Regions from separate parts of the Rhizobium sp. TH2 genome, predicted to be linked through region 2. Evidence: predicted binding sites of a transcription regulator. Region 2 holds the regulator's gene; each other region holds the start of a gene.

What was found. The regulator LexA, encoded in region 2, represses DNA repair genes until DNA is damaged. The targets are predictions, from matches to a motif close to TGTTCNNNNTGTGTTCNG.
Region 1: a site for LexA is predicted at 3,836-3,853, ahead of parE (DNA topoisomerase IV subunit B). Genes of this name have one in related genera too.
Region 3: a site for LexA is predicted at 4,085-4,102, ahead of IHQ71_RS05265 (PA0069 family radical SAM protein). Genes of this name have one in related genera too.
Region 4: a site for LexA is predicted at 4,889-4,906, ahead of recA (recombinase RecA). Genes of this name have one in related genera too.

What each region holds. Positions count from the first base shown of each region.
Region 1 covers NZ_CP062231.1:2,478,698-2,486,002, reverse strand. The annotation lists gene IHQ71_RS12430 (transglutaminase-like cysteine peptidase) at 1-448, opposite strand, end outside; gene IHQ71_RS12425 (PilZ domain-containing protein) at 982-1,596, opposite strand; gene parE (DNA topoisomerase IV subunit B) at 1,716-3,773, opposite strand; gene IHQ71_RS12415 (S9 family peptidase) at 3,912-4,787, shown strand; gene IHQ71_RS12410 (hypothetical protein) at 4,798-5,538, opposite strand; gene IHQ71_RS12405 (caspase family protein) at 5,552-7,078, opposite strand; gene tpiA (triose-phosphate isomerase) at 7,278-7,305, shown strand, end outside.
Region 2 covers NZ_CP062231.1:2,166,969-2,174,273, reverse strand. The annotation lists gene IHQ71_RS10910 (arylsulfatase) at 1-281, opposite strand, end outside; gene IHQ71_RS10905 (hypothetical protein) at 1,086-1,316, shown strand; gene IHQ71_RS10900 (hypothetical protein) at 1,309-1,548, shown strand; gene IHQ71_RS10895 (DMT family transporter) at 1,658-2,509, shown strand; gene IHQ71_RS10890 (pyridoxamine 5'-phosphate oxidase family protein) at 2,510-3,451, opposite strand; gene IHQ71_RS10885 (glutathione S-transferase family protein) at 3,462-4,076, opposite strand; gene IHQ71_RS10880 (LysR family transcriptional regulator) at 4,188-5,099, shown strand; gene IHQ71_RS10875 (BrnA antitoxin family protein) at 5,210-5,446, shown strand; gene lexA (transcriptional repressor LexA) at 5,622-6,338, shown strand; gene gmd (GDP-mannose 4,6-dehydratase) at 6,626-7,305, shown strand, end outside.
Region 3 covers NZ_CP062231.1:1,032,164-1,039,468, reverse strand. The annotation lists gene glyS (glycine--tRNA ligase subunit beta) at 91-2,373, shown strand; gene IHQ71_RS05285 (transcriptional regulator) at 2,523-2,840, shown strand; gene IHQ71_RS05280 (addiction module killer protein) at 3,053-3,202, shown strand; gene IHQ71_RS05275 (DNA-binding protein) at 3,202-3,519, shown strand; gene IHQ71_RS05270 (glycosyltransferase family 2 protein) at 3,523-4,038, opposite strand; gene IHQ71_RS05265 (PA0069 family radical SAM protein) at 4,162-5,319, shown strand; gene IHQ71_RS05260 (ribonuclease HII) at 5,514-6,167, shown strand; cobalamin riboswitch at 6,218-6,393, shown strand; gene bluB (5,6-dimethylbenzimidazole synthase) at 6,435-7,169, shown strand.
Region 4 covers NZ_CP062231.1:1,867,031-1,874,335, reverse strand. The annotation lists gene IHQ71_RS09445 (GGDEF domain-containing protein) at 1-728, opposite strand, end outside; gene alaS (alanine--tRNA ligase) at 852-3,509, opposite strand; gene recA (recombinase RecA) at 3,681-4,766, opposite strand; gene IHQ71_RS09430 (carbohydrate kinase family protein) at 4,999-5,937, shown strand; gene IHQ71_RS09425 (pseudouridine-5'-phosphate glycosidase) at 5,969-6,895, shown strand; gene cckA (cell cycle histidine kinase CckA) at 6,892-7,305, opposite strand, start outside.

The DNA.
Region 1 (7,305 bases), 310 kb from region 2:
CGCCGCGATCGGTGCGCACGACAAGCACGGCATGACCATCGCCGTTCGGCTGCAGCACGACGGTGATCAGCAGGTCGGAGGGTGAAAATCCGCGCTCGACCAGCATCTTCTGCTTGAGGAGGACATAGTCCTCGCAGTCACCAACCGACTTGGGATAGACCCACTTCTCCTCTACGCCGTAGATTTCCTGGTCCGTCAACGGCTCGACCGAGCTGTTGGCGTTGTAGTTGACCTTGAGCAGCGTCTTCCACTTTGCTTCGGTCAATTGCATCGGACCGCCGTCATTGGTCGGTCCGCACTTGCCGGTATTGACCTTGCAGAATTCATAATGGCCGATCGGCGGGTTCGTCTTGCCGAGCGTGATCATATTGGCTGGCGTCGCATAGGCTGATGTAGCGAGGCCGAACAGTGCGGTCGTCAGAAGCCCCTTCAGGAATGTTCTTGTCATTTGGTGTCTCCCCGTTGTGGGAAGACAATGGCACACAGTTTTTTATCGCCCACCAATATTGATAGTAAAATCAAGTATTAAATAGAATAAAACAAATATAAAATGAAGCGAGAATTAGAGTGAAACTCTTTCTTTATTTGATGTGTATTTGATTATTGTTTGAGCTGAATTTGATGAAAATCTTAGGGAATAGGATCTCGGCAGATCGAGGCGGCTGCCTATGTTATTGAAAAATAGTTATGTTCTTGAATTGTTGTGAGCGATGAAAGGTTTGGGGGGTGCCGCCAGGATATCTGGAGCAAAGCGTCCATGGACTGGCCTAGCTCAATGCAGCTGCTTGTCTGTTTGGAAAATGCTTATGGAAAGGCCGCCGACAGCCGTGGAGACCTGTCCATTTGGGGCAGAATAAAGGCGCTGATTTGCGGGATTTGCGGCTTTTCTTGGTAAACAGAGGATTGCCAAACGGCAACCAACGCCCGGAAACGAAAAAGCCGGCATGGCGCCGGCTTGAAAACTCTGCTCTTTTGATGCCGTCAGACGAGCATCTGCAGGCCTTCGCGGGAAAGGACGTTGGCGAATTCGATCGCGACGCCTTCCTGGAAGTGGCGGACGACGCGGCCGCGCATATTGCCGAGCCTGACCGGTGTGCCCATGGCGGGGCGAACATCGATCTCCACCGCAGCGCCCGACATCGACAGGTCGATGATGCGGCAGGGATAGTTGCGGCCGTCGTCGAGGCTCAGTTCGGACGTGTTGTTGTTGGGCGCGACACGCTCGTGGCGGCGATCCTCGGGCAGGTTGAACTGATGCTTGTTGGCAAGCCAGGTCAATTGGGCGGCGAGTTTCTCGCGCTTGCGGTCGGTCGTGCTGATCTTGCAGACAAAGCCATGATCGACATGGCGGGTAACGGTGCATTCCAGCCTGCCGATATGATCGACATAGGCGACGATCCGTTCGCCGATCGCGGGAAATGCCGCGCACTGGAAGACGACTTCCGACGGCGACATTTCGACTGCCTTGCAATCGAATTCCGCGTAGCTGCTCGACAACATGAGACGACCGCTGAGATTGACAACCACGCGTTCGTTCGAGTTGTTCTGTATCTGGATGCGAGCGGCCGCGGGTGCTGTCGTCGAGAATGCCGGCATATTCGAGAATCCATTTTCGCCTATGGATTGAATAATAGGGCGGCGAGGTTAACGAAGCGTTTTTTGTGTGACAAAACTCCTACGGATTCAGCGCTCGTACGAACAAATCCGATTATCGATCATATATCGAGATTGTCGGCGAAAACCGCCCGTTCCTGGATGAACCGGAATCGTGCCTCGGGCTTGGTGCCCATCAGGCCGTCCACGGCTTCCCGCGTGCCTTCGAAGTCGATTTCGTCGATTTCGACTCGCAGAAGCGTGCGGCTCGCCGGATCCATCGTGGTTTCCTTGAGCTGACCGGTCGACATCTCGCCGAGACCCTTGAAACGGCCGATCTCCACCTTCTTGCCGCCCTTGAACTCGGTTTCCATTAATTGCGCCCGGTGCGCGTCGTCCCGTGCATAAAGCGTCTTTGCACCCTGGGTGATGCGATAGAGCGGCGGCACGGCAAGGAACAGATGGCCCTTCCGCACGAGTTCCGTCATTTCCTGGTAAAAGAAGGTGATCAGCAGCGACGCGATATGGGCGCCGTCGACATCGGCGTCGGTCATGATGACGATGCGCTCGTAGCGAAGGTCTTCGTCCCGGTATTTGCTCTTGGTGCCGCAGCCGAGTGCCTGGATGAGATCTGAGATCTGCTGGTTGGCGCCCATTTTCTCGCGGCCGGCAGAGGCAACATTCAGAATCTTGCCCCTGAGCGGCAGGATGGCCTGGTTGGCGCGGTTGCGCGCCTGCTTCGCCGTGCCGCCGGCCGAATCGCCTTCGACGATGAAGAGTTCGGCGCCGTCGGCTGAATTCTGCGAGCAATCGGCCAGCTTGCCCGGCAGGCGCAGCTTGCGCACCGCTGATTTGCGGTTGACTTCCTTTTCCTTGCGACGGCGCATGCGCTCGTCCGAACGCTCGATCACCCATTCGAGCAGTTTGTCCGCCTCATTGGGGTTATCGGCGAGATAGTGGTCGAACGGGTCGCGGATGACGTTTTCGACAATGCGCTGCGCTTCGACGGACGCCAGGCGATCCTTGGTCTGGCCGACGAATTCCGGTTCGCGGATAAAGACCGACAGCATGCCGGCCGCCGAGATCATCACGTCATCCGTCGTGATGTTGGCTGCACGCTTGTTGCCGGTGAGGTCTGCATAGGCCTTGAGGCCCTTGGCCAGCGCGATGCGGAAGCCCGCTTCATGGGTGCCGCCTTCGGGCGTGGGGATGGTGTTGCAATAGGAATGCAGCATCATGTCGCCGCCGTACCAGGTCACGGCCCATTCGACCGATCCATGGCCGCCACGCTCCGTCTTGCCGGAGAAGATTTCGCGGGTGACGGTAAATTCCTTGCCGATCTGTGCGGCGAGGTAATCCTTGAGGCCGCCGGGGAAGTGGAAGACCGCCTTGTCAGGTGTTTCGCTGCCTTCGACCAGCGCAGGATCGCAGCTCCAGCGGATTTCGACGCCGCCGAAGAGGTAGGCCTTCGAGCGCGACATGCGGAAGATCCGGCCGGCATCGAATTTCGCATGCGCGCCGAAAATCTGCGGATCGGGATGGAAGCGCACGCGCGTACCACGCCGGTTGTGGATTTCGCCCAGCTCCTCCAGCGGACCCTGTGGGACACCGCGCGAGAAACGCTGGCGATAGAGCCGCTTGTTGCGGGCGACCTCGACCTCGACGAAATCGGAAAGCGCATTGACCACCGATACGCCGACGCCGTGCAGGCCGCCCGACGTCTCATACGCCTTGCCGTCGAACTTGCCGCCGGCATGCAGCTTGGTCATGATCACTTCGAGCGTCGACTTGCCGGGAACCTGCGGATGCAGTTCGACCGGAATACCGCGACCATTGTCGCTGACCGTCAGGTAGCCCTCGGCATCAAGGCTGACTTCGATGAAATTGGCGTGGCCTGCCACCGCCTCGTCCATAGAATTGTCGATGACTTCGGCAAACAGGTGATGCAGCGCCTTTTCATCGGTGCCGCCGATATACATGCCGGGCCGCATGCGGACCGGTTCCAGGCCTTCGAGGACACGGATCGAGGACGCGCCATAGTCCTCGCCGGATTTTTCTGGCATGGACGTGGTTGTCGGCGGTGGCGGCGGAGGTGGCGACATATTGCCAGCAGCGGCGGGCTTCCGTTCGGGCTTTGGGGCCTCGGGCATATCGTCGAAAAGATTAAGGGCTTGGCTCATGTGTTCCAGTCGGCTCGTTCGTTCCGCGAATCATTGGATTCTGACAGATGGCACAATGATACGCGAACATATAGAGAATGGCGTGTCCGAGACTTGAATGGCAAGATATCGGGCCGAGATAGCGAGGATGGAGGCCTGATGTCCACAGTTCGTTTGCCGAGAAGGATGCTGATCGCTACTTTCTCAACGATTCTCATGCTGACTTCGGCTGCCGCTGGCGAACTCGCAAGCTTCAAGGACAAGCTCTTTGCCTATCCGGGCATTCTCGAACAGGCCGATGACGGTGCGTTCCTGAAGGTCGATTACGACAAGATGCGCGACATCCACAAGCGGGACGAGATCCTGGAGCGCCGGGTCAAGGGCGACTATGTTTCGCTCGGTGTCCGCTGGCGCCAGGATTTCGAGACCGTGGAGCATCAGGGCCGCTCCGTCGATGTCTTCCATATCGGCAAGCTGCGTTCGGCGCGCTTCGCGGTGATCTTCGTCCATGGCCGGGGCGGTGATCGCAAGCTGGGTGCCAACGATTTCACCTTCGGCGGCAATTTCAATCGCCTCAAAAATCTCGTGGACGAGAATTCGGGCGTCTATTTCGCGCCCTCGGCCAAGGATTTCCAAGACCAGGGGGCGGCGGACGTTTCGGCGCTTATCGATTATGTCCATGCCTCCGCGCCGCAGGCAAAGATCGTGCTGACCTGCGCGTCGATGGGCACCTCCATCTGCTGGAAGATCACTGATGACGCGACCGCGTCGGGCCAGCTTTCCGGCATGATGATCTTTGGCGGTCCCGCAAATCCAGCGTTCCCTAGGAGCGCTGCCTATGCCGCGAAGTTGCCGATGTTCTTCAGCCACGGTTCCGACGACAATGTCTATCGCTGGCAGGATCAATATGCGCTCTACAAGAGCCTGATCGGCAAACACTATCCGACGCGTTTTGTGCTTTTCAACACCGGCTCGCACGGCACGCCAATCCGCATGACGGACTGGCGCGTGACCCTGAACTGGATTCTCAAGTAGAGCCCCAGCATCAACCTGAGCGGAGCAGGACCTTGGTCGAATCCACGGCCAGGGAAATCTGCTGGTAATGGGCGTAGCGGCGTTCGGAATTCTCGGCCGAACGGAGGAGCTGTGTCGCGGCCTCCGAGACTGCGGCATTTGCCTCAGCCATCGCGCGCGGCAGGGCTTCCTGCTTCACGGCACGATAGGTACGGCGCTTCTTGAAGCGCGGATTGGCGTTGCGGGGAGCCACGAGCTTTGGCGCGTCGCGATCCTGATATTTGGAGACGATCGAGCCAAGGCGCTTGCTTGTCTTGCGGAGGATACGTTTGGCTTCAGTGTAGTCGCCGCCGTCCGGCATGGAAGCTACGACCATGTCGATGCCCTGACGCAGGCAATCGATGCGATAGACTTCGTCATAATTGCTGCATTCGCGGCGTACCAAGCGCAAATCCTGGATGATACGATCGGTCTCATACCGGCTTATGCGGAATTCCTCGCGCTCGCGACCCTCGTAATTGCCGCCCTGGCCGGGGCTGGTCTTGCCGCCGCCGCTGTCATTGCCGCCACCGTCACCAGGAGGATCGCCGCCGCCGTCGCCGCCGCCGGGATCGACCGTCTGGGCCTTGAACAGGAGGTCGATCGCGTTGAGATCCGGCGATGACAATGTCCGAGGTGCGGGGATGCCGGCATAGACAGGAACGACGCCTGAAAAGGCGATGCAAAACGCAAGGCACGTTCTCACCGCGAATGCCGTCGCTCTCATATACATATGTCCGTCCCCGTTATTCTACCGTTTCACCGAAAGCGATGCGCATGCTGCGCTGCGTGCCTTTGCCTATGGACCCGTCGATCTTGCCCGCATAGAGGCTGTTGCGGGCGAGTTCCGCCTGTAGTGCCTTGCGCGTTGCGGGCTTGAACTGATTGGGGTTGGTCTCGAGTTGTTCGAGCACATCCTTCACGCCCGAGCGAAGGGCGGCATAAAGATACTTCGCCGCATCGTCCGGCGTCTTGCCCTTGACCACGCCGTCATCGATCAATGCCGCGACATTGTACATGGCCTGCGGGTGACGCAGGTCGGCGGCTTGCAGGAAAAGCTCGACGGCCTTGGCCTGGTCGCGCTTCAGGCCGCTCGCTCCCTGGTAATAGAGGAAACCGAGATCGTTGATGGCGTCAGCAAAACCGAGATCGGCGGACTTCTGGTAAAGCTCAAGCGCCTTGGCGACGTCCTGCTTGGTGCCGATGCCCTTTTCATAGAGCTTGCCGAGCTCGAACATGGCTTCCGGGTCGCCTTCCGAGGCTGCTTTGGAGAACAGCTCGTAGGACTTCTCCGGGTTGAAGCGGGCCTTGTCGTTGGTGGACAGGGACATGTAGCCGAGGCCGATCATGGCGCGGACATTACCTTCGTCGGCGAGCGAGGCCAGCTGCAGCGCCTGGTCGGGCGCCAGCGAGCCCCACGCCTGCTTGCGATCGGTGAGCGAGGCGACATTCATGTCGGCCCCACCGAGGAAGAAGGGTACCCCAGACAGCGAGCCGTAGAAATGCGGCTCCTGCTTGTTCTTGGTTTCCTTGATGACGGCATCGCGCACCTGGCGGAACATCATGCCGATCTCGACATTACGTGCCGGCAGGTTTTCGATCAGCGCGCGGGCGAACGGGCTGTGACCGCCTTCGCCGTCGAGCGCCACTTCGCCATCCTTTGCCGCGTAGACGACCAGCATGCCCTTGTCGACCGATGGTGCCGACAGGCCGGCGCGCCTGATCGAACGGGTCGCATTGGAATCGAACTCCTCCGTGCCGGCCTTGGCGACTTCCTGCACGGGCCAGTCGGCGAAAGGATTGTTGCGGCAGGAATCGAGAATGACGATCCGGAGCTTGCGGGCATGCTCGACCGACGCCAGCAGATGCTTGAGCGTGATCGCCTGCGCGCCGATGTCGGACGGCTTGGCGATCTTGACGTCGACCGGGATCAGGAAGTTCTGGCCGTTGAGTTCGACACCATGGCCCGCATAATAGACGAGCGCGATATCCGATGTTTCGGACTTGAAGGAGAATGAATTCATCGTCGAGACCAGATCGGCGAGCGGCTGATCGATGGCCATATCGACCTCGAAGCCCAAGCCCTTGAGTTTCTCGGCGATGACGGTTGCGTCGTTGGTGGCATTGGCAAGCTGGGGAATGCTCTGGTATTTCGACATACCGATGACGAGCGCTACGCGGTTGGCCGCTTCAGCGGCAACGACCGAGATCGTGAGCAGCATGATCGCGATAAGGCCAACCAATGGCCGGCTGATGCGAATGTAGGCGGACATCCAGGTGTTCCTCGGTCCCGGCGGCAATTATATCGAATCCGCTGGAAAGATTGAAGTCGTTGAATCCGATACGGTCAATGTGATTGTTTTATTCTTAAGCCGGAATGTTGCGCGATGACGTCTTCTTAACTTTCGCTTGCGGAATTTTCAGGCTTTCTGGTAGTTCACCTCAGCAAATTCTGTTGGATGGGAAAAGACGATGACAACTCTGGGCATCCGGCCGCTGG
Region 2 (7,305 bases):
CCTTCCTTGGCGATGCGATCGATGTTGGGCGTACGATACCCCATCAGGCCCATCGTATAGGCGCTGATCTGCGGGATACCGATGTCGTCGCCGAAGATGACAAGGATATTGGGTGTTTTCGACGGCGGTTTCGCGGCATCCTGCGCTTTAGCGGTGCCCGGGAGGACACCACTGCCTGCTGCTGCGGTTGCGGCCAGAATGGTGCCGCCTAGCAGGAGGTTTCGACGATTGATACTGAGCGAATGTTGCGCCTCTGGCGCTTCCAGGTCTTCGCGGCTCATCCTTGTCTCCTCAGGTTGTCGGAGAACGTCTGATCCGCCAGGACCACATAGGGGAATGCGCCCGGAAGTTTTCTCCGCAACGGACAAGAGCTAGAAATTGCGCGGGTGCAGAAGTACGTTACGGTTACATAACGGTTACACAGCGATCAGGTGTAATTCACGTGGAGCTATTTGAGACCCCAGGCGTTTATTGAACCGCTGTATAAATACTTGGCCCGATGCAGCGAACACACCGTTCCGCAGCAAGAAGACAACCAGCTGGGGAGGTGCTTTGGGGTACCCGCGATGATCCGCCAGTTCCACTGATGTTCCTTATTGCTCGATCCGCCGCTAGGCGACGCAAGACGGGAAGGTGAAACCGCCCCCTATGCGTTGATTGGGGTAGCAGCAGCACTACTCCATAACCCGGGACATCGACTGAGCTACCGACGTTCGTCAACAAACCAAACGCTCCGTCACTTTGCAACAGCATGGCGGTGCCGGAGGATGTTGGCAAATCTATTCGAAGGGCCGGGCCGTCAGGTTGGAGAGCAGAATCTGGACTTCCCTCTCATCGCCGAAGGCGATCGCTGCAAATTCCGGGCAAGCGCCCAGCTTTTCCAAGAATTCGAAATGCCTGCCACACAGTGGTTGCTTCTCTACGAGGCGTAGCCATCGTCAAATACCATGTCCGCGGTGTCCATCAGAAATCTGGCAGCAAACAGGAGATCGTCATGGAATTCGGGGGGACACGGGTACGCCGACACTCAACACCGGAACAATCCCTCCTCCTGTGACTTAACAGGTCACAACGAGGATTGCGTTATGAATATCAAGCCAGCCAATGACAATCACAACCGCGCGATCGCTGGCGATCCGGGTGTGGGCGGCCTGCTCGCCGATCCGCTCGAAAGCGACCGGCACCGCGACAAGATCGATCCCGGTGCCGGCGAAGCCTCCGCCGATCCAGCGCCGCCACGCCACCATCGTGACTGGTCTCCAAACAAGCAGCCGAAAACCAGCGGTCCGAACCGGAAGGACTTCCGTGATGCGTGAGCACAATTCCATCGCTCCCGATCGTCCCCTGGCAAGACTGTCGGCGTCGAAAAAGAGATCGCGCTCACCGGACCTCGGCGAACCCCCGATCGCACGGCTCGGATCGAGAGTCGGCATGCCGCGCGCGATTTTCAACGAGGACGACGATACGACGCTTGGCGATCTCGCGCGGATAGGCCGTGAAACCCCTCCGATGCGCCGACGCGGGAAAGTCTTCGGTTCCGGCATGTAACTGAACGGCAGTGTAGTCGCGCAACCCTCGCGCGGGCTCGCCGGAATCGATATCGTTGCGATAACGATTCTCTTAGTTTCGGCCTTCCGGCCGTCCGGATTTCTCCCGCATGCGTCTTAACTCCGACAATATCAAAGCCGCGGCGATCGCCACCGCTTCCTACGGCATATTCGTCGGCTCCGACACCGTGGTGAAGCTGCAGAGCGAAGGCCATCCGCTGTCGCAAACCATTTTCATGGTTTCCGGCATGGCCTGTGTCTTCATGGCGCTCTTCTGCATCGTCACGCGCAATCCACGCCGGCTTATCCCGATATATCCCCGTTTCGTGATCACCCGCGGGCTGATTCTCGCGACCAACACCGCGATGTTCTACTACTCCATCTCGTTGATCCCACTCGCCGATGCCTATGTTCTTGCCTTTACCGGCCCGATCTTCGTGGCGCTGCTCGCCTTCCTCGTTCTAGGCGAACGGCTGTCGGTGCTGGCAACGATAGGCGTCGTCCTTGGCTTTGTCGGTGTCGTCATCGCCACGCGACCGGCGGGCGGCTCGTTCGGGCTCGGCCACGCGGCCGCAGTCGGCTCGGCCGTGCTGTTCTCGATCACGCTGCTGATGCTGAGACGGGTGCATCACGCCGAATCCGATCTCGCGCTCGCGTTCGTGCCACTCGTGATCATGGCCGGCGTGGCATTCCTGATCGCCCTTTCCACCGGCAGTATCATTCCGGTGGCACTCGATGCTTTCCTTGTCTTCGCCCTGGGCGGTTTCTGCCAGTTCATCGCCAACATCCTGCTTGTTCGCGCCTTCAGGCTTGGAACGGCTTCGGTGGTCGCACCGTCCCAGTATAGCCAGATCTTCTGGGGCAGCCTGATCGGCTATCTCGTCTTCGGCGCAACGATCGATATCTACACCGTCATCGGCGCGGTCGTGATCATCGGCTCGGGCCTGCTCGTGTTGCGTTGATCATCCGACGATCTTGGCCAGGCTCGGCGACCACTCGCGAAAATCCCAACGCAATGCCAGCACGCCGGGCCGCCAGACGACCTTTCGTGGCGTGAAGCGCCACATCCGCTCCGCGCCGGGCAACAGCGCCGTCTCGACCGGGTCCATAATGAAGGCGTCGCCGCTCAATTGCAGCAAACCACCGCTCTCGAAATCCACGAAAGTGAGGCCCACGCGCGGATTGACCGCTATATTGCCCAGCGTGTTGAAAAACAGATTGCCGGCATAGTCGGGAATGACAAGCACATCGCCATCGATCCTGACGAAGCCCGGCGGGCCGCCGCGATGTGAGACATCGACCTGACGACGACCATCGGCCAGATCGGCATAGCTGGCAACGAAGAACGTATCCGCCCGCCGGACCAAGCTTCGCGCATCCTCGCCCATCGAGTCCGCCATCTCCGGAATCACCTCGGACGGCAAAGTAGGATCACTGGCATAGTACGCGCCACGCAGCTGGATATATTTCGGGCAGTTGCCGAAGCTCTGCTCGACGCGCACGCTGAGGCCGGTGTCGCTGTGAACAACCTCGCCGTTGAGCCGGTTGCGGCGGCGCGTGCCGAGATCGATCCCCAGCATGCCTATTGCCCTTCCGTCATCCATTCCCGCATCGGCGGGATCGCGAGGATCACGCTTCAAATCGAGATGCAGATATCGATCATCGATCGCCTGCATGAAACCAGGATAGCCTGTTCTTACAGTCGCCCAGGCATCGCCGGCAGCGTCCACGGAGGCCAGGACAGCCATCGGCAGCAGCGGATAGAACAGCTGATGCTGCTCGATGAGATGGTCACGGATGACGTGCCTGCCGACCTCGGCCAGCCGTTCGGCAACGCCGAGCGAAGCCTGCAGCGCGACCTCACCGGGATGCCAGGGACTATCGACTTTGAGATTTTGCAACATCGTAAAGCCCTCACGCGGCTCGAACGGCCGAGGCAAGCGGAAATTCCACGAAGCCCGGCAGGTTTTCGACCCTGTCAAGCCAAGCGAGGATGTGCTGATAGCCGCCCAATTCCACATTGCCTTCCGGTGCTCGGGCGACATAGCTGTAAAGAGCGACATCCGCGATGCTGGGCGCGGTGCCGCCCGCAATCCATTTGCGCTGCCCAAGCTCCTGGTTGAGGACGTCAAGTATGGCATGGGCGCGCGGAATAACTTCTTCCGGCCTGTAGGGCGCGTTGAACACCGTGATCAGCCGCGCCTGAGCCGGACCATGGGCAAGCTGCCCGGCAGCCACGGAAAGCCAGCGCTGCACTTCGGCTGCGCTGTGGGCATCTTCCGGCAGCCAATCCGTACGGCCGAATTTCTTGGCGAGATAGACCAGGATCGCATTGGAGTCGGCGATGATCACGCCCTCATCTTCCAGCACCGGCACCTGGCCGAGTGTGTTCAGGGCCAAAAACTCCGGCGATTTGTGCGCACGCTGTGCAAGATCGACATCGATGATCTCGCAATCGACGCCGAGCAGCGAGAGGAACAGCCTGGCGCGATGCGAATGGCCCGAGAGCGTGAAATTATAGAGTTTCATTTTGACCTCCAATAATTGGGAAAGCTCAATATGATTGTTTCTTACTGAATTGATAATCGGCGAACATGGAACTACACTGTTGCGTCAGGCGAAATAACAATAGAGCAAAATATGGACCGCTTGCAGGGAATGCGCATTTTCACTGAAGTGGTCGATTCCGGTGGTTTCGCCGCCGCCGCCAAGGCGATGCATCTGAGCGCACCAGCGGTGACCCGCGCGGTTGCGTCTCTCGAGGCCGAGATAGGCACACGCCTGCTGATTCGCACCACCCGCTCGGTGAAGCTGACCGCAGCCGGCGAAGGCTATGTCGCCGATTGCCGTCGGATCCTCGCTGAAATCGCCGAGGCCGAGGCCAATGCCGCGGGCAGTTTCGGCAATCCGGCGGGTGCGATTACCATCACCGCGCCGGTGCTTTTCGGCAGGCTCTACGTCCTGCCGATCCTGCTGGATTTCCTCGATCTCCATCCGGCCGTGCAGGTGCGGTTCCTTCTGCTCGACCGCGTCACCAATCTCGTGGATGAGGGTATAGACGTTGCCATCCGCATCGCCCACCTGCCCTCCTCAGGCCTGACCGCACGACGCGTCGGCTTCATCCGGCAGGTCGTGTGCGGATCGCCCGACTATTTCGACCGGCACGGCGAACCCAGAATTCCGCGGGACCTGACATCCCATCGGCTGATCGGCCGCGACGGCATTTTCGGCGGCACGGAGTGGCAATTCGGCAAGGGAACCAAGATTCGTGTGCCGATCTCGACCCGCCTCACCTGCAACACCAATGACGCCGTCATCGATGCGGCGATCGCCGGTTGGGGACTGTCGCGCTTCCAGTCCTATCAGGTCGCCGCTCATGTCAGGGCCGGCCGCCTCAGGACCGTGCTTGCCGAGTTCGAACAGGAACCCGTGCCCATCCACATCGTGCATGCCGAAGGCAGATCCGCCTCCGGCCGCCTCCGCGCATTCGTGGACTTCGCCTCCGAGCGCTTGCGTGCCGATCCGGTGCTTGCCAACCCGGAGAAGGTGTGAGCTCCACGAGCATCCGCCGAAGATAGCGCGTGATCGAATGCGGTGGACGGGAGAGAATTAATCGGAAATGATCGTCGAGATCCTGCAATCAATAAACGGAAAGTGAAACCATGGCCAACACACCCCGCAGACCCGTCAGCGCCATGGATGCCGCTGAAGCATTGTTCAAGCCAGCGAAAAAGGCGGCCGCAGCGCCTGCCGTCGAGCGGCCGGCCTTGCCCAACACCAGGGAACTGGTTTCGCTCAAGATCGACAGCGATGTTCTGGCGTATTTCCAGGAAGCAGGTCCCGGCTGGCAGGAGCGCATCAACGATACATTGCGTGCGGCAATGCCAGGCAAATCCTGAAGATTTCCGCGCGCGATGCGCCACAGTTCATACCAGATTGCTTTTTTTGTGGTCCCACCGCCGAAAATCGCATGATCACATGCAGATATAAGCAAAAATTAAGCCCTTGCAGAACATAAATGGAACATATAGTGTTTGTTCCAGATTTGTTTCACGATTCTGCCGGGGTTTGAACATGCTAACCAGAAAACAGCAGGAATTGCTTCTCTTCATTCACGAGCGGATGAAGGAGTCGGGCATTCCACCATCCTTCGACGAGATGAAGGATGCGCTCGACCTCGCATCCAAATCCGGCATCCACCGTCTGATCACGGCACTGGAGGAGCGCGGCTTCATCCGCCGCCTGCCGAACCGGGCCCGCGCGCTGGAGGTGATCAAGCTGCCCGAGGCCTATTCGCCCAGCGTGAAGCCGGCCGCCAGGGGCTTCTCCCCCAGCGTCATCGAGGGTTCGCTCGGCAAGCCGCAGGCGCCACCACAACCCCGGCCCGCCAACGACGACGTGCTTGATTCCGTGGCCATTCCAGTCATGGGCCGCATCGCGGCGGGTGTGCCCATCTCGGCGATCCAGAACAACACGCACGAGATCGCGGTGCCCGCCGGCATGATCGGCAGCGGTGATCATTTTGCGCTGGAGGTCAAGGGCGACTCGATGATCGAGGCTGGTATCCTCGACGGCGACACGGTCGTTATCCGCACGGGTTCGACCGCAAGTCCCGGCGATATCGTCGTGGCGCTGGTCGATGACGAGGAAGCGACCCTCAAGCGCTTTCGCCGGAAAGGCGCCTCGATCGCGCTCGAAGCGGCAAATCCCGCATACGAAACCCGCATTTTTGGCCCGGACCGCGTGAAGGTTCAGGGCAAGCTCGTAGGGCTCATCCGCCGTTATCACTGAGCATCTTGGCAGGGCCGGGAACTTTTCCCGGCCCGTGCGTTTTCCGCCGGGCAGAGCCATATTTGCGAGTCGAAGGCGGGACGATTGCAGTCTTACGCGTCCTCCGATAAGGAGAAGCGAAGGGTCAGAATTTCCGGAAATTTCTGCTTTTGTCCGTCCCCTCCGGGGTGATCGGTTAATTGTTGTGCTGTGTTCCGGCCTTCCGACATTTTGCCGCCCCAATCCGCCTCTAGCGCGGAGGCAAGCAGGCAAATAGCCCAGAGATTGCATTCGACAGGAGAATCCATTTGAGCAACGACAAGAGAAAAGTAGCCCTTGTTACCGGCATTACGGGCCAGGATGGCGCCTATCTCGCCGAGCTGCTTCTGAGCAAGGGTTACATCGTCCACGGCATCAAGCGCCGCTCGTCGTCGTTCAACACCAGCCGCATCGAGAACATCTACCAGGATCCGCACGAGAAGGATCAGCGGTTCATCCTGCATTACGGAGACATGACGGATTCGACCAACCTGATCCGCATCGTACAGGAAGCCCAGCCGGACGAGATCTACAATCTCGCCGCCCAGAGCCATGTGCGCGTGTCCTTCGAGACGCCTGAATATACCGCCAATGCCGACGGCATCGGCACGTTGCGCCTGCTTGAGGCCATCCGCATCCTGAAGATGGAGAAGAAGACCCGCTTCTACCAGGCCTCCACGTCGGAGCTTTACGGCTTGGTGCAGGAAGTGCCGCAGCGCGAGACGACGCCCTTTTATCCGCGCTCGCCTTATGCAGCGGCGAAACTTTATTCCTACTGGATCGTGGTCAATTACCGCGAAGCTTACGGCCTGCACGCCTCCAACGGCATCCTGTTCAACCACGAGAGCCCGCTGCGCGGCGAGACCTTTGTCACCCGCAAGATCACGCGTGCGGCGGCCGCCATCCGCCTCGGCAAGCAGGACAAACTCTATGTCGGCAATATCGATGC
Region 3 (7,305 bases), 1.1 Mb from region 2:
GGTGCCCGCGTTCAATTCCCAGATGACATCCCTCCCAGAACTTGCTAGTTCCGGCTCGCAATTGTCGCCGACCGAAAGCCCGATAAATCCATGCCCGATCTTCTGCTTGAACTCCGCTCCGAGGAAATTCCCGCACGTATGCAGCGCAAGGCTGCCGGCGACCTGAAGAAGCTGTTGACCGATGCGCTGGTCGAAGCGGGCCTGACCTATGAGGGTGCGCGCGAATATTGGACGCCGCGCCGGCTGACGCTCGATATCCGCGGCCTGACCGCGCATTCCGCCGACTTGCGTGAAGAGAAGAAGGGGCCGAGCACCTCAGCACCGCAACAGGCGATCGACGGGTTTCTGCGCGGCGCGGGACTGACCTCCATCGACCAGGCCGAGACGCGGACCGATCCGAAGAAGGGCGATTTCTACGTTGCTGTGATCACCAAGCCCGGCCGCAGCGCCGAGGCGATCGTCGCCGATGTGATGCCCGGCATCATCCGCAATTTCCCCTGGCCGAAGAGCATGCGCTCGGGTGTGGCTTCGGCAAAGCCGGGGTCGCTGCGCTGGGTGCGGCCGCTGCAATCGATCGTCTGCATGTGGGGCACCGAGCACGACGAGACCACGGTCATCCCGTTCGAGGTCGATGGCATCGTGGCTTCCAATATCACCTATGGCCACCGCTTCCACGCGCCGGGTGCGATCACCGTGCGGCGTTTTTCGGATTATGTCTCCAGCCTCGAAAAGGCAAAGGTCGTGCTCGATGCCGAGCGCCGCAAGGAGATCATCCTGTCGGACGCCAGGAACATCACCTTCGCCTCGGGCCTGGATCTGGTCGAGGACGAGGCGCTGCTGGAAGAGGTCTCGGGGCTGGTGGAATATCCGCATGTGCTGATGGGCACGTTCGAGGAGGATTATCTGAAAATCCCGGCCGAGATCATCCGGCTGACGATCAAGACCAACCAGAAGTGTTTCGTGACCCGCAAGCAGGGCACCGACGAGCTTTCCAACCGCTTCATCCTGGTCTCGAATATCGAGGCGAAGGACGACGGCCGCGAGATCGTGCACGGCAATGGCAAGGTGGTGCGGGCGCGGCTTTCGGATGCGGCGCATTTCTACAAGCGCGACCAGGCCGATATGCCGGATCTGCACGAGTTGGCGGCCTCGGCTGCGACGTTCGGGCTGGATTTGAAGAAGCCGCTCGACCAGCGGATGGCGAAGCTCGATCATCTCAATGTGACGTTCCATGCCAAGCTCGGGACGCAAGGCGCAAGGGTGGAACGTATCCGGGCGCTGGCGGCGGAGCTGGCCAAGGTGACGGGCGCCGACCCTGTTAAGGTCGATCGCGCCGCCGTGCTGGCCAAGGCCGATCTGCGCACCGAGGCGGTGGGCGAATTTCCTGAATTGCAGGGCCTGATGGGCCGGCGCTATGCGCTGCTACAGGGCGAGGATGCATCCGTGGCTGCTGCGATCGAAGAGCATTGGAAGCCGAATGGGCCTTCGGATCGCGTACCGACCGATGTGGTATCTGTGACCATCGCGCTGGCTGACAAGCTGGATACGCTGGTGGGCTTCTGGGCGATTGATGAGAAGCCGACGGGGTCCAAGGATCCCTATGCGCTGCGCCGTGCGGCGCTTGGCGTGATCAGGATATTGTTGGAGAACAACATCCGGCTCAAGCTTCTACCAGTTTTGATGACCTTAAATCTTCGGTGGTTCCCAGCCTCTGTACAGCCCGACGTAAAGATTCTGCTTGAAGGCATTTCGCCTCTTAATGGCCGGGCCGCCATTGAGGAAGCTGCGCTCTTTACCATGCTGTCGGCCACAGCTGCGTATTCGAACAGCACATTTACCCCAGCACCTAGCTATTATTCGATACTGCACTTCTTCCACGACCGCCTCAAGGTCTATCTCCGCGACACTGGCAAGCGGCACGACATTGTCGACGCCGTGCTGACCGAGGATGCCGACGACCTGCTGACCATCGTGCGCCGCGCCGAAGCTCTGGCCAAGTTCATCGACACCGAAGACGGCAAGAACCTGCTGGCAGGCACCAAGCGCGCCACGCAATTGCTTGCCGCCGAGGAGAAGAAGGGCACCAGGATTGCCGACAGGATCGACCTGCACCTGCTGACGCTGCCGGCCGAGAAAAGCCTGCATGCGGCGATCGTCAATGCCTCGCAGGATGCGGCCGGCGCTGTGGCCCGCGAGGATTTTGGCGCGGCGATGGAAGCGCTCTCGAAGCTCCGCGGGCCGGTCGACACGTTCTTCAACGATGTGCTGGTGAATGACGAAAACGCCGATATCAGGGCCAACCGCCTGGCACTGCTTTCGGCCATTCGCGCCGCGACCGCGACGGTTGCCGACTTCTCGAAGATTTCTGGATAGGCCGCGCCCTCTCGGGGCGTGGTGTGGAAGCCCCGTCCGCAATACCTTCCAGGGCCGATCACCTTTATTTGACTTCGCCGCCGTGAATGCGACGAAATCCACCCCATATTGTGCGGCAAGAGATTTCAATTGCAGCGGGCGGGTATTCAATGGCTTTGACCAGGACGATCAGAAAAACCGTCAAGGCGCGCATCCAGTCGGATGACGGCTTCCGCTACGCGCTGTTCTCCCACGCCGTGGAAGTGATGCTGGCGGACGACATGGCAACCGCCAAGAGCGTGCTCAAGGACTATATCGACGCCACGATCGGCTTCGAGGACCTCGCCACGGAATCCGGCCTGACGGTGCGCCACCTCAAGCGCATGTTCCAGCCTGCGGGCAATCCGCGCGCGGGCGAGATGTTCAGGGTGATCGGCATATTGCAGCGGCACCAGGGGATTCAGCTGGAGGTCAGCACGGCGGCGTGAGGGCTGGACACTTGCGATTGGTAACGGATATGTTACTAATTGCGTATGAAGCTCGTTGAATATGTCGACAGTCTGGGACGAAATCCATTCGGCAAATGGTATGCCAGGCTTGATGCGACCGCTGCCACGAAAGTGACGACCTCACTCATTCGTCTGGAGGCCGGGACCATTCGAACGTCAAATCGGTCGGTCATGGCGTTTACGAATGCAAGATCAATTTCGGCCCCGGTTATCGAATCTATTTCGGCTATGAAGGCAAGGAATTGATCATCCTGGTGGCAGGTGGCAGCAAGGCGCGTCAACAAAACGATATCGCCGAGGCGCAATCCCGATGGCGTGACTATAAACAAAGGAAACCGTAATGGCGTTGACAAGAGATTTCCGGGAGACGGTCAGGGCTCGCATCCAGGCGGATTCGGCATTTCGTGCAGCGTTGCTGTCCGAGGCGGTCGAACTCCTGCTGACGGGCGACATATCGACCGGCAAGAGCATCCTGCGTGACTATGTCAACGCTACAATCGGCTTCGAAGCCCTGTCCACTGAGACCGGCCTGCCGACCAAGAGCCTGATGCGCATGCTGAGCAAGACCGGCAACCCGCGCGCTGACAACCTGTTCAATGTCATCGCAGCACTGCAAAAGCACCAGGGTATCCAACTCTCTGTCAGCACGGCGGCGTGAGGGCTACCGCCCCTCCCTGATCACCCATGCGGGTATCAGCTCCGATCTGAGCTTCCGCACTGATGACGCCTTGGCGAGCGCCGAGAGCCCCATGCCCGGCTTGGCGAGCGCGGCCGCCTGGCGCTTCGGCATCAGGAAGCCGAGTTCCAGCACGCCCTTGCGTTTCCAGCGCTTGAGGAACGGCCGGGGAAAGCTGCGCGAAGGCGAGAAGCGCGCGGGCACCTTGGCGAGCGAGGCATATTCCAGCACTTCCTCGATCCAGCCAGCCTGCGGCCGGGCGCCGGGTTCGAGCAGCATCAGCCATTCGCCGCGCGCCGAGCGCAGCACCTCATGCAGGTCCCATTTGTCGACGAAGCGGCAGCCGGCGGCATCGGCTACGCGCGCCGAACCGTCGCGCGAACCATTGTCCAGCACGATCACGTCGCTCACCAGGCCATCGACGGCGCCGGAGACGAGAACGGCGAGCGTATAGGCAAGTTCGGGCTCGTTATCCCGGCATTCGATTAAAACAGTCAGCATTGCTCACCCATAATTGAAGCCCCGCAAAATTGCGAGTCGGTAATTTTGTTCTTGCAATGTTCTCTTTTTCACGATAGGAAAATAATCATCGAGAGGCGGAGATTCGCCTCCCCGGAGAAGCCAATGATCAACATGTCGCTCGCGCGGCAGGCTGCATTCGCGCCTGCCAACACGGCAGATATTGCCGATAGCCTGCTGAAGGAATCCGGTCTGAGGATCGAGATCGACCGCCGCCGCGGACGTGGTGCCGGGCTCAATCCATCGGGCCGGTTCGAGCCTCGGGAACGCGAGGTGCTCGACGACGGCTGGCAGACCTTCGAGACGCTGGAGCCGTTCAAGACCGAAGTGCAGGTGGAGAGGCCGCGCGCCATCATCACCCGCAACGACAGTCCCGACATTCCCTTCGACCGCTCGATCAATCCCTATCGCGGCTGCGAGCATGGCTGCATCTACTGCTTCGCGCGGCCGACGCATGCCTATATGGGCCTGTCTCCGGGGCTGGATTTCGAATCCAAGCTGTTTGCCAAGCCGGATGCGGCAAAGCTGCTGGAGCGGGAGCTTTCCAAGCCGGGCTACAAGCCGAGGACCATCGCGATCGGCACCAATACCGATCCCTACCAGCCGATCGAGAAGGAATGGCGGATCATGCGCCAGATCCTCGAAGTGCTGGCGGCTGCCAATCATCCGGTGGCAATCGTGACGAAGTCGGCGCTGATCATGCGGGATATCGATATCCTCGCCAAGATGGCGGAGAAGGGGCTGGCGAGGGCCGCGCTCTCGGTCACCACCATGGACCGGAAGCTCGCACGGCTGATGGAACCGAGGGCATCGACGCCGACCAAACGGCTCGAAGCGATCAAGGCGATGAGCGAAGCGGGCATTCCGACCGCCGTTATGGCGTCGCCGATGATCCCGGCACTCAACGACCATGAGCTTGAGCGCATCCTCGATGCAGGCGCTGCTGCTGGTGCGAAAGAGGCGAGCTATGTGCTGCTGCGTCTGCCACTGGAAGTGAGCCCGCTGTTCCGCGACTGGCTGCTGCGCCATTATCCGGATCGCTACAGGCACGTGATGAGCCTGGTGCGCTCGATGCGCGGCGGAAAGGACTATGACGCCGAATTCGGCAAGCGGATGAAGGGCACGGGTCCCTATGCCTGGCAGATCAGCCGCCGTTTCGAACTCGCCGCCAAGAAATACGGACTGACCCGGCGCACGATTGGGCTCAATAGCGATCTCTTCGTGCCGCCGAGCGGCCATGGCGTGCAGCTCTCGCTGCTCTGAATTTGGCATCAACGCTTTCCAGCCGGGGTCTGGCATCCCCGCCCGCTTGGGTTCCGGCTGGGAATACATGATGGGAGCACTCCGCCAGTGCTCCTGTCATGACGAGCATGTTGTAACAACATGCTCGTGGTCCCGGTGCGCCGCCCTTGCACTGGGACTTGCAGGGAATCGGATGAATGTGCGAACTATCCCGCATGGCTCGTATGATCTCATCCGATTCCCTTCCCTTTCCCGAGGAGGAGATTGTTCCCACCTTCCGGTTTGAGAGGGGGCTGATGCGCGACGGCTTCCTGCCGGTCGCTGGGGTCGATGAAGCTGGCCGTGGCCCTCTGGCTGGGCCGGTCGTGGCGAGTGCCGTCATCCTCGACCCGCGAAAAATCCCGAAAGGCCTCAACGATTCCAAGCAATTGACCGCAGCGAGACGGGAAGAGCTTTACGAGGAAATCCTGGCGACGGCGGATGTGGCGATCTCGTCGCTGAGCGCCATCGCGATCGACCGGACAAACATACTCAAGGCGAGCCTTGAGGCGATGCGGCGAGCCGTGGCGTCACTCCCCAAGCGGGCGAAGTTCGTGCTGATCGACGGCCGCGACGTACCGCCGGGGCTCACCTGCCCCGGCAAGGCGCTGGTGAAGGGCGACGCGCGGTCCTTCTCCATCGCCGCCGCCTCGATCGTCGCCAAGGTGACGCGTGACCGAATGATGCAGGCCGCCGGGCTCACCTTCCCGCAATACGGCTTCGAGCAGCATGCCGGTTATGCGACGGAGGTGCACCGTGAAGCGATCACCAATCATGGACCATGTGCGATCCACCGCATGACCTTCAGCCCGTTCCGGCTGATACCCTGACGCGACCCTGCTTGTCGCGCATACTGCTTGCTCGCATTCGCCCAATCCAGTTACATCGTTTTTTGTCCGGTGCCTTTCGAGGAGAATCGGGAAGCCGGTCAAAAATCCGGCGCGTGCCCAACGCTGTGAGGGGGATGGTTTCGCGATATGCCACTGGGAAACCGGGAAGGCCGCGAGCGCCAGCTGAACCCAAGCCAGAAGACCGGCCGGACATGATAGCTGAGGGGCGCGGACGGTCCCTGCGGTGCCAAACCATGTGGGGGACACATGCAGGCCGAACCGTTACGCCACCTCGCTACCGCGGGACCATTTTCCGAAGCCGAACGCGCCGCCGTCTATCGCGCCATCTATTCGAGACGCGACGTGCGCAATGAATTCCTGCCTGATCCGATTCCGGACGAACTACTGCAGCGCCTACTGGCGGCGGCGCATGCGGCGCCGTCCGTCGGCTACATGCAGCCGTGGAATTTCATCGTTATCCGTGATGAGGCGCGGCGCCAAGCGGTGCACGGGATATTCCATGAAGCCAATATCGAGGCGGCCGATAAGCTGGAGGGCGAGCAGAAGCTCAAATATATGAGCCTGAAGCTCGAAGGCATTCTCAAGGCGCCACTCAATATCTGCATCACCTGCGACCGCAAGCGCGGCGGCGATTTCGTACTTGGCCGCACTCACAATCCCAGTATGGACCTCTATTCGACCGTCTGCGCGGTGCAGAACTTCTGGCTCGCGGCGCGGGCCGAAGGCGTGGGCGTCGGCTGGGTCAGCATTTTCGATCATGATCGGCTGAAACAGGAGCTCGGCATTCCCGACAGCGTCGAGATCATCGCCTATCTCTGCGTCGGCTATGTCGACCAGCTGTATTCGAAGCCGGAACTGGCCGTGAAGGGGTGGCGGGAGAAATTGCCGCTGGAGAAGCTCGTCTACCAAGAGCACTGGCCGGAGACGTCGCATGTGCTGGACTTTTATCGCGTGGTGGAATGCCGGGCGCGACCGGGATGAAGGGACGTGGCGTGCTGTTTGTTTCGGAGATAGCCACATCCGAGACGTCATGCTCGGGCTTGTCCCGAGCATCTGGTGACGCCCAATAAGGATGTTTCGTCAGTGGATTACGGCGCCGGCACCAGATCCGAGGGAC
Region 4 (7,305 bases), 300 kb from region 2:
ATCAGGTCCCGCGTCTCGGAGACAAAGAAGCGGCGCGTTGCGGCGGAGGTCAGGCTATCGATCTCCGCCGCCAGTCTGTAGCGCCGTTCGGCGCGTTCCTTGATCAGCATGGTGAAGACGAAGGCGCTCAGCACGGTGAGCGCGAAACCCTCCAGCGCGAAGGCGACCAGCCAGGGCGCCTGGATGTGCCCATCCGCTTCCGTCGCCGGGTAGAGCACCCCAGCCACAATCCGCGCGACAAAGACGACGCCGTGCGCGCCATAGATCACGACGGTCGCCACAAACGTCGGCAGCCGTTCGGTCTGCCACCCCCGCCATGCCGTACGGACGATCGTGACGCTATAGGTCGCCATGATAGAGGTCAGCACGACGATGCGGTAGGTGATTTCCTCTCGAAAGACCTCCAGGCCCGCATAGCATCCCGTCCAGATGACGGCGCCCGCGAAGAGCGGCAACAGCTTCGGCCGATCGCCGGAAAAGACGGCGAAGCCAGCGGAGACGAGCGATATGGTCATGATAACGAAACTATTGCCGATGCCAATGGCGAACCAGGCCGGGGCCACCGTGCGGCTGGCTGCAACCGACACTGCCAACACCCCCATCCACATGGCAACCGCCCACCAGCGCGTCGCTTTTTCCTTGGTGTCATGGGCCGAGAGCAGCGTCAGAGCCACGGCGACCATCAGAAAAGTGATAGCAGTGCAAATGAAGATTGTCGGGACGCTCAAGACGGCATTCAAGATTGCAACTCCCAGCTATGGGAACTGTATACGCCGAAAAGTTTAACAAACGGCGAAACGAACCGCCATTCGTCAAGTATTTCAGGCAATTGGCATGCCGGAAGGCCGTGCTCAGCCGAGCGCGGCTGCAACCGCTTCGAGTGCCTCGTCGGCTTTCGTACCATCAGGGCCGCCGGCCTGAGCCATGTCCGGCCGGCCGCCGCCGCCCTTACCGCCAAGCGCCTGGGATGCGACACGGACAAGATCGACGGCCGAGAAACGGCCCGTCAGGTCGTCGGTAACGGCCACGACGGCGCTTGCCTTGCCATCCTCGGACACGCCGATCAGCGTGACGATGCCGGAACCGGCAGTCTTCTTGCCTTCGTCCGCCAGGCTTTTGAGATCGCGCGGCTCGACACCGGTAATCACGCGGCCGAGGAATTTTACGCCGTTGACGTCGCGCACGCCCTGCTCCGCCGAAGAACCGCCGCCGCCCATGGCGAGCTTCTTCTTGGTGTCGGCGAGTTCGCGATCGAGCTTGCGGCGCTCGTCCATCAGGCCCTCGACACGGGCGAGCACGTCGTCCGGCTGGACCTTGAGGATCGAAGCGAGCTGCTTGACGCGCTCGTCCTGTGTCGAGAGATATTCGCGTGCCGCCTCGCCGGTCAGCGCCTCGATGCGGCGCACGCCGGCGCCCACGGCACTGTCGCTGAGAATACGGATCAGCCCGATATCGCCGGTCTCGCGCACATGGGTGCCGCCGCAGAGTTCCACGGAGTAAGGCCTGCCGGATTTCGCGCCGCGCTTGGCGGTGCCCATGGACACGACGCGCACCTCGTCGCCATATTTCTCGCCGAACAGCGCCATCGCGCCCTCGGCGATCGCGTCATCGACGCTCATCAGTCGCGTCGAAACCGAGGCGTTCTGCACCACGACGTCGTTGGCGATCTCCTCGACTTCCTTCAGTTCCTCCGCCGACATCGGCTTGGGATGCGAAACGTCGAAGCGAAGCCGCTCGGGCGCCACGAGCGAGCCCTTCTGCGCGACATGGGTGCCCAACACCTCGCGCAGCGCCTCATGGATTAGATGGGTGGCGGAATGGTTCGCACGGATCCGGCCGCGGCGGGCGTGATCGACCTCGAGCGTCACCGGATCGCCGGCCTTCAGCGTGCCTTCGGTGATCTCGGCCGAATGGACGAAAATGCCCTCACCCTTCTTCTGGGTGTCGGTGACGATCGCGCGGCCGCCTTCGAAGACGATGACGCCGGCATCGCCCATCTGGCCGCCGGACTCGCCGTAGAACGGCGTCTGATTGACGACGACCTGAACCTTGTCGCCGGCATTGGCTTCGGTGATCTGCTTGCCGCCAACGACCAGCGCCTGCACGACGCCTTCGGCGCGCTCCGTCTCGTAGCCGAGGAATTCGGTCGCACCGTGGGCGTCCTTCAGCTCGTACCAGACGGTCTCGGTTGCGGCGTCACCAGAGCCCGACCAATTGGCGCGTGCCTCGGCCTTCTGCCGCTGCATGGCCTTCGAGAAGCCCTCGGTATCGACGCCAATGCCCTTCTGGCGCAGCGCATCCTGCGTGAGGTCGAGGGGGAAGCCATAAGTGTCGTAGAGCTTGAAGGCGGTATCGCCATCAAGTTCGGCGCCCTCGCCCAGGCCGCCGACCGCATCGTTGAGGAGGCCGAGACCACGCTCCAGCGTTCTGCGGAAGCGGGTTTCCTCGAGCTTCAAGGTCTCGGTGATCAGGGCCTCGGCGCGGATCAGCTCGGGATAGGCGGCGCCCATCTGCAACACCAGCGCCGGCACGAGCCGGTACATCAGCGGATCGCGCGCGCCGAGCAACTGGGCGTGGCGCATCGCCCGACGCATGATGCGGCGGAGCACATAGCCGCGACCCTCATTGTTCGGCAAAACGCCGTCAGCGATCAGGAAAGCGCTCGAGCGGAGATGGTCGGCGATGACGCGGTGGCTTGCGCGACGGTCGCCCTGGTCGTCCACGCCTGTTGCCTCGATCGAGGCCTGGATCAGCGCCCGGAACAGGTCGGTGTCGTAATTGTCGTGCTTGCCCTGCAGCAATGCCGAGACGCGCTCGAGGCCCATGCCGGTATCGATCGACGGACGCGGCAGGTCGATCCGCTCCTCTTTCGTCAGTTGCTCGTACTGCATGAAGACGAGGTTCCAGATCTCGATGAACCGGTCGCCATCTTCATCGGCGGAACCCGGAGGGCCGCCCCAGATATGCTCGCCGTGATCATAGAAGATTTCCGAGCACGGGCCGCACGGGCCGGTATCGCCCATGGCCCAGAAATTGTCCGATGTCGGGATGCGGATGATGCGGCGGTCCGACAGTCCGGCGATCTTCTGCCAGAGGTTAAACGCCTCGTCATCGGTATAATAGACCGTGACCAGCAGGCGGTTGCGGTCGATGCCGTATTCCTTGGTGATCAGGTTCCAGGCAAGCTCGATCGCGCGCTCCTTGAAATAATCGCCAAAGGAGAAATTGCCGAGCATTTCGAAGAATGTGTGGTGGCGCGCGGTGTAACCAACATTGTCGAGGTCGTTGTGCTTGCCGCCGGCGCGGACGCATTTCTGCGCGGTCGCGGCGGTCTTGTAGGGACGGCTTTCGAGGCCGGTGAAGACATTCTTGAATTGCACCATGCCGGCATTGGTGAACATCAAGGTCGGGTCGTTGCGCGGAACGAGCGGCGAAGAAGGAACGACCTCGTGCCCGTTCTTCTTGAAGTAATCCAGGAATGCCGACCGGATCTCGTTCACGCCACTCATAATATGCCTTTCAAACCTTCTAGACGCCGCAATAGGCGCCATTTTGGACACCGGCTTTTATCGCCCGTGCTTGACCATGTCCAGAAAAACAAAGCCCGGCGCGCCGGTTTCGGCGGCGGCCGGGCTGGGTTGTTTCGATGCGCTTATACGCACCGCTTCCAACGGTGTCGATCAGGCGTCGGGCGAGTCCACATCGGCCTCTGGCGAGCCGTTCTCCAGGAAGCGGTCGGCGATCAGGCCGGCATTTTGGCGCAGCGCCAGTTCGATCTCGTTGGCGAGATCCGGATTTTCCTTGAGGAAGGTCTTGGCATTCTCGCGGCCCTGCCCGAGACGCTGGCTGTTATAGGAGAACCAGGCCCCGGATTTCTCGACGATGCCGGCCTTAACGCCGAGATCGACAAGTTCGCCATTCTTGGAGACGCCCTCGCCGTACATGATGTCGAATTCGACCTGCTTGAAGGGAGGTGCGAGCTTGTTCTTGACAACCTTGACGCGGGTCTGGTTGCCGATGACTTCCTCGCGCTCCTTGACCGAGCCGATGCGGCGGATGTCGAGGCGGACGGAGGCATAGAATTTCAGCGCGTTGCCGCCGGTGGTGGTTTCCGGTGAACCGTACATGACGCCGATCTTCATGCGGATCTGGTTGATGAAGATCACCATCGTGTTGGAACGCGAGATCGATGCGGTCAGCTTGCGCAGTGCCTGGCTCATGAGGCGGGCTTGCAGGCCGGGCAGGCTGTCGCCCATCTCGCCTTCGATTTCAGCGCGTGGCGTCAGTGCCGCGACCGAATCGACAACGAGCACGTCGATCGCGCCGGAACGGACCAGCGTATCGGTGATTTCGAGCGCCTGTTCGCCGGTATCGGGCTGCGAGATCAGCAGGTTTTCGAGATCGACACCCAGCTTGCGGGCATAGACGGGATCGAGCGCGTGTTCGGCATCGACGAAGGCGCAGATGCCGCCCTTCTTCTGGGCCTCGGCGATTGTCTGCAGGGCAAGCGTGGTCTTGCCCGAGCTTTCAGGACCGTAGATCTCGACAATGCGGCCCTTCGGCAACCCGCCGACGCCGAGCGCGATATCGAGGCTGAGCGAACCGGTGGAGATGGTTTCGATCTCGATGATGTTCTCGTTCGAGCCGAGGCGCATGATCGATCCCTTGCCGAACGACCGTTCGATCTGGGAGAGCGCCGCGTCCAGTGCCTTGCTTTTGTCCACCGATTTGTTGTCCTCTACCAGTCGCAGCGAATTCTGAGCCATTTGGTCCACCTTTAAGTTATCGGAGCCGACGAAGCAATGTGTCGATGAAGGTTGTGTACCCTATTTGTTCTCTTATTGCAAGTGGGTCTTAAATTATTGAACTTATGGGTCAATCCGATGCGTGTTCTATTTTTGTTTTCGCAATCCCCGCAAGGGTTTATCAACAGGCGCACTTGCTTCTTTTTGCCCCGGGGCGATATGGATGATTCGAGTGGCAGACGGAATTTTTGGCATGACTGACATCCTCGTTCTGGGCGGCGCCCATATCGACCGGCGCGGATTTTCTGGTGACACGGCGCCGGGCGCGTCGAACCCCGGCATGTGGAAGGAAGAGGCCGGCGGCGGCGCCTTCAACTGCGCGCGCAGCCTCTCTCGCCTCGGCCACCGCGTGACGCTGATCTCGCCGCGTGGCGGCGATTCCGAGGGCGAAGCGGTCGCGTCAGCAGCGGAAGCCGCCGGCATCATCGACCGGCCTTTCACCTTTCTCGACCGCCGGACGCCGACCTATACGGCGATCATGGAGCGCGACGGCAATCTGGTCATCGCGCTGGCGGACATGGATCTCTATCGATTCTTCAGCCCCAAGCGGCTGGCCGTGCGACAGGTTCGCGACCAGTTCGACGATGCCGCGTTCGTTCTGACGGACGCCAACCTCCCCGCCGAGACGCTTGCGGCACTGACCAAGGCCGCCGCCGAGAGAAACCTTCCGGTCGCTGCCATCGGCATTTCGCCGGCCAAGGTCGTGCGATTCCAGGACCTGCTCGACCGGCTCGACTATCTCTTCATGAACGAGGCCGAGGCGCGCGCGCTGACTGGAGATACGCCCGCCGACCATCGCGCATGGCCTGCGATCATGCGGGCTAAGGGTCTCAAAGGCGGCGCAATCACGCGCGGCGGTCGGGAAATCGTGGCCTGGGACGAAACCTCGCAGGCATCGCTGCTGCCGCCGCCGCTCGAGGTGATCGGCGACGTGACCGGCGCGGGCGACGGTTTTGCCGCGGGCTTCCTGCATGCGCGGCTGGAAGGTGGTACGCTCGGCGACGGCATCGTGCATGGCGCGGCTTCGGCACGCCTGGCACTCGCCAGCGAAATGGCAACGGCCGAAGATCTCACGCGCGATCTGCTGATGAACACCCTTCCCCTTGTGCCGTCAGCCGAAATCGTGTTGTAAGCCGCCAACCCCGATATTTCAGGATCGACCGATGACCGACACGCACGCCCTCCCCGTTTCCTATTCGTCCGAAGTGGCCACGGCCAAGGCCAATGGCGTGCCCGTCGTGGCGCTCGAATCCACCATCATCACCCACGGCATGCCCTATCCCGGCAACCTTGAAATGGCCCAGAGCGTCGAGGCGATCATCCGCGCGGAAGGCGCGGTGCCCGCAACGATCGCCGTGATCAACGGCAACCTGCATATCGGGCTGGAACCATCCGAACTCGAAGCGCTGGCCAGGACATCCGACGCGATGAAGCTGTCACGCGCCGATCTCGCCTTCGCCATTTCCGAAGGCCGGACCGGGGCGACCACGGTCGCGGCAACGATGATCGCCGCGGCACGTGCGGGCATCCATGTCTTCGCCACCGGCGGCATCGGCGGCGTCCACCGCAAGGCGGAGGAGAGTTTCGACATATCGGCCGACCTCGAGGAACTGTCGCGGACACCGGTGATCGTCGTCTGCGCCGGCGCCAAGGCGATCCTCGACGTGCCGAAGACGCTGGAAGTGCTGGAGACCAAGGGTGTCCCCGTCGTCACGCTGGGCCAAGACGATTTCCCCGCCTTCTGGTCGCGCAGTTCCGGGCTCAAGAGCCCGCTCCGGCTCGACAGCGCCGACCGCATCGCCGCGTTCCAGCATATGCGCGAAGCGCTAGGCATCGCCGGCGGCATGCTGATCGGCAATCCGGTGCCGGAGAAGGATGAGATTCCGGCAGTCGAGATGGAAGGCTACATCCGACAGGCGCTCACGAATGCAGGGGAAAAAGGCATCACGGGCAAGGCGGTGACGCCGTTCCTGCTTTCGGATATCTATTACCTGACCGAGGGCCGCAGCCTTTCGACCAACATCTCGCTGGTCGAGAACAATGCCCGGCTGGCGGCGAATATATCAGTGGCGCTGGCGAAGACCGCCTAGGAATCCAGCATCTCCCGCACTGTCGTCGCCAGTTGCTTGAGCGAGAACGGCTTCGGCAGGAAGCCGAAATTCGAGCCCTCCGGCAGGTTGCGGGCGAAGGCATCCTCCGCGAAGCCCGAGACGAAGATGAATTTCAGGTCCGGCCAGCGCTTGCGGATCTCGCCGAGCAGTGTCGGGCCGTCCATCTCGGGCATCACGACGTCGGAGACGACCACATCGACCTTGCCGTCGAGTTCTTCCAGGATATCGAGCGCCTCGACGCCGGAGCCGGCCTCGTGGACGGTATAGCCACGCGTTTCCAGCATGCGCTTGCCGCCGCGCCGCACCGCTTCTTCATCCTCGACGAGCAGCACGACGGCGGAATTGCCGGTGAGGTCGAGATCGACATCCGCCGCCTTGCTCCTGGCTGC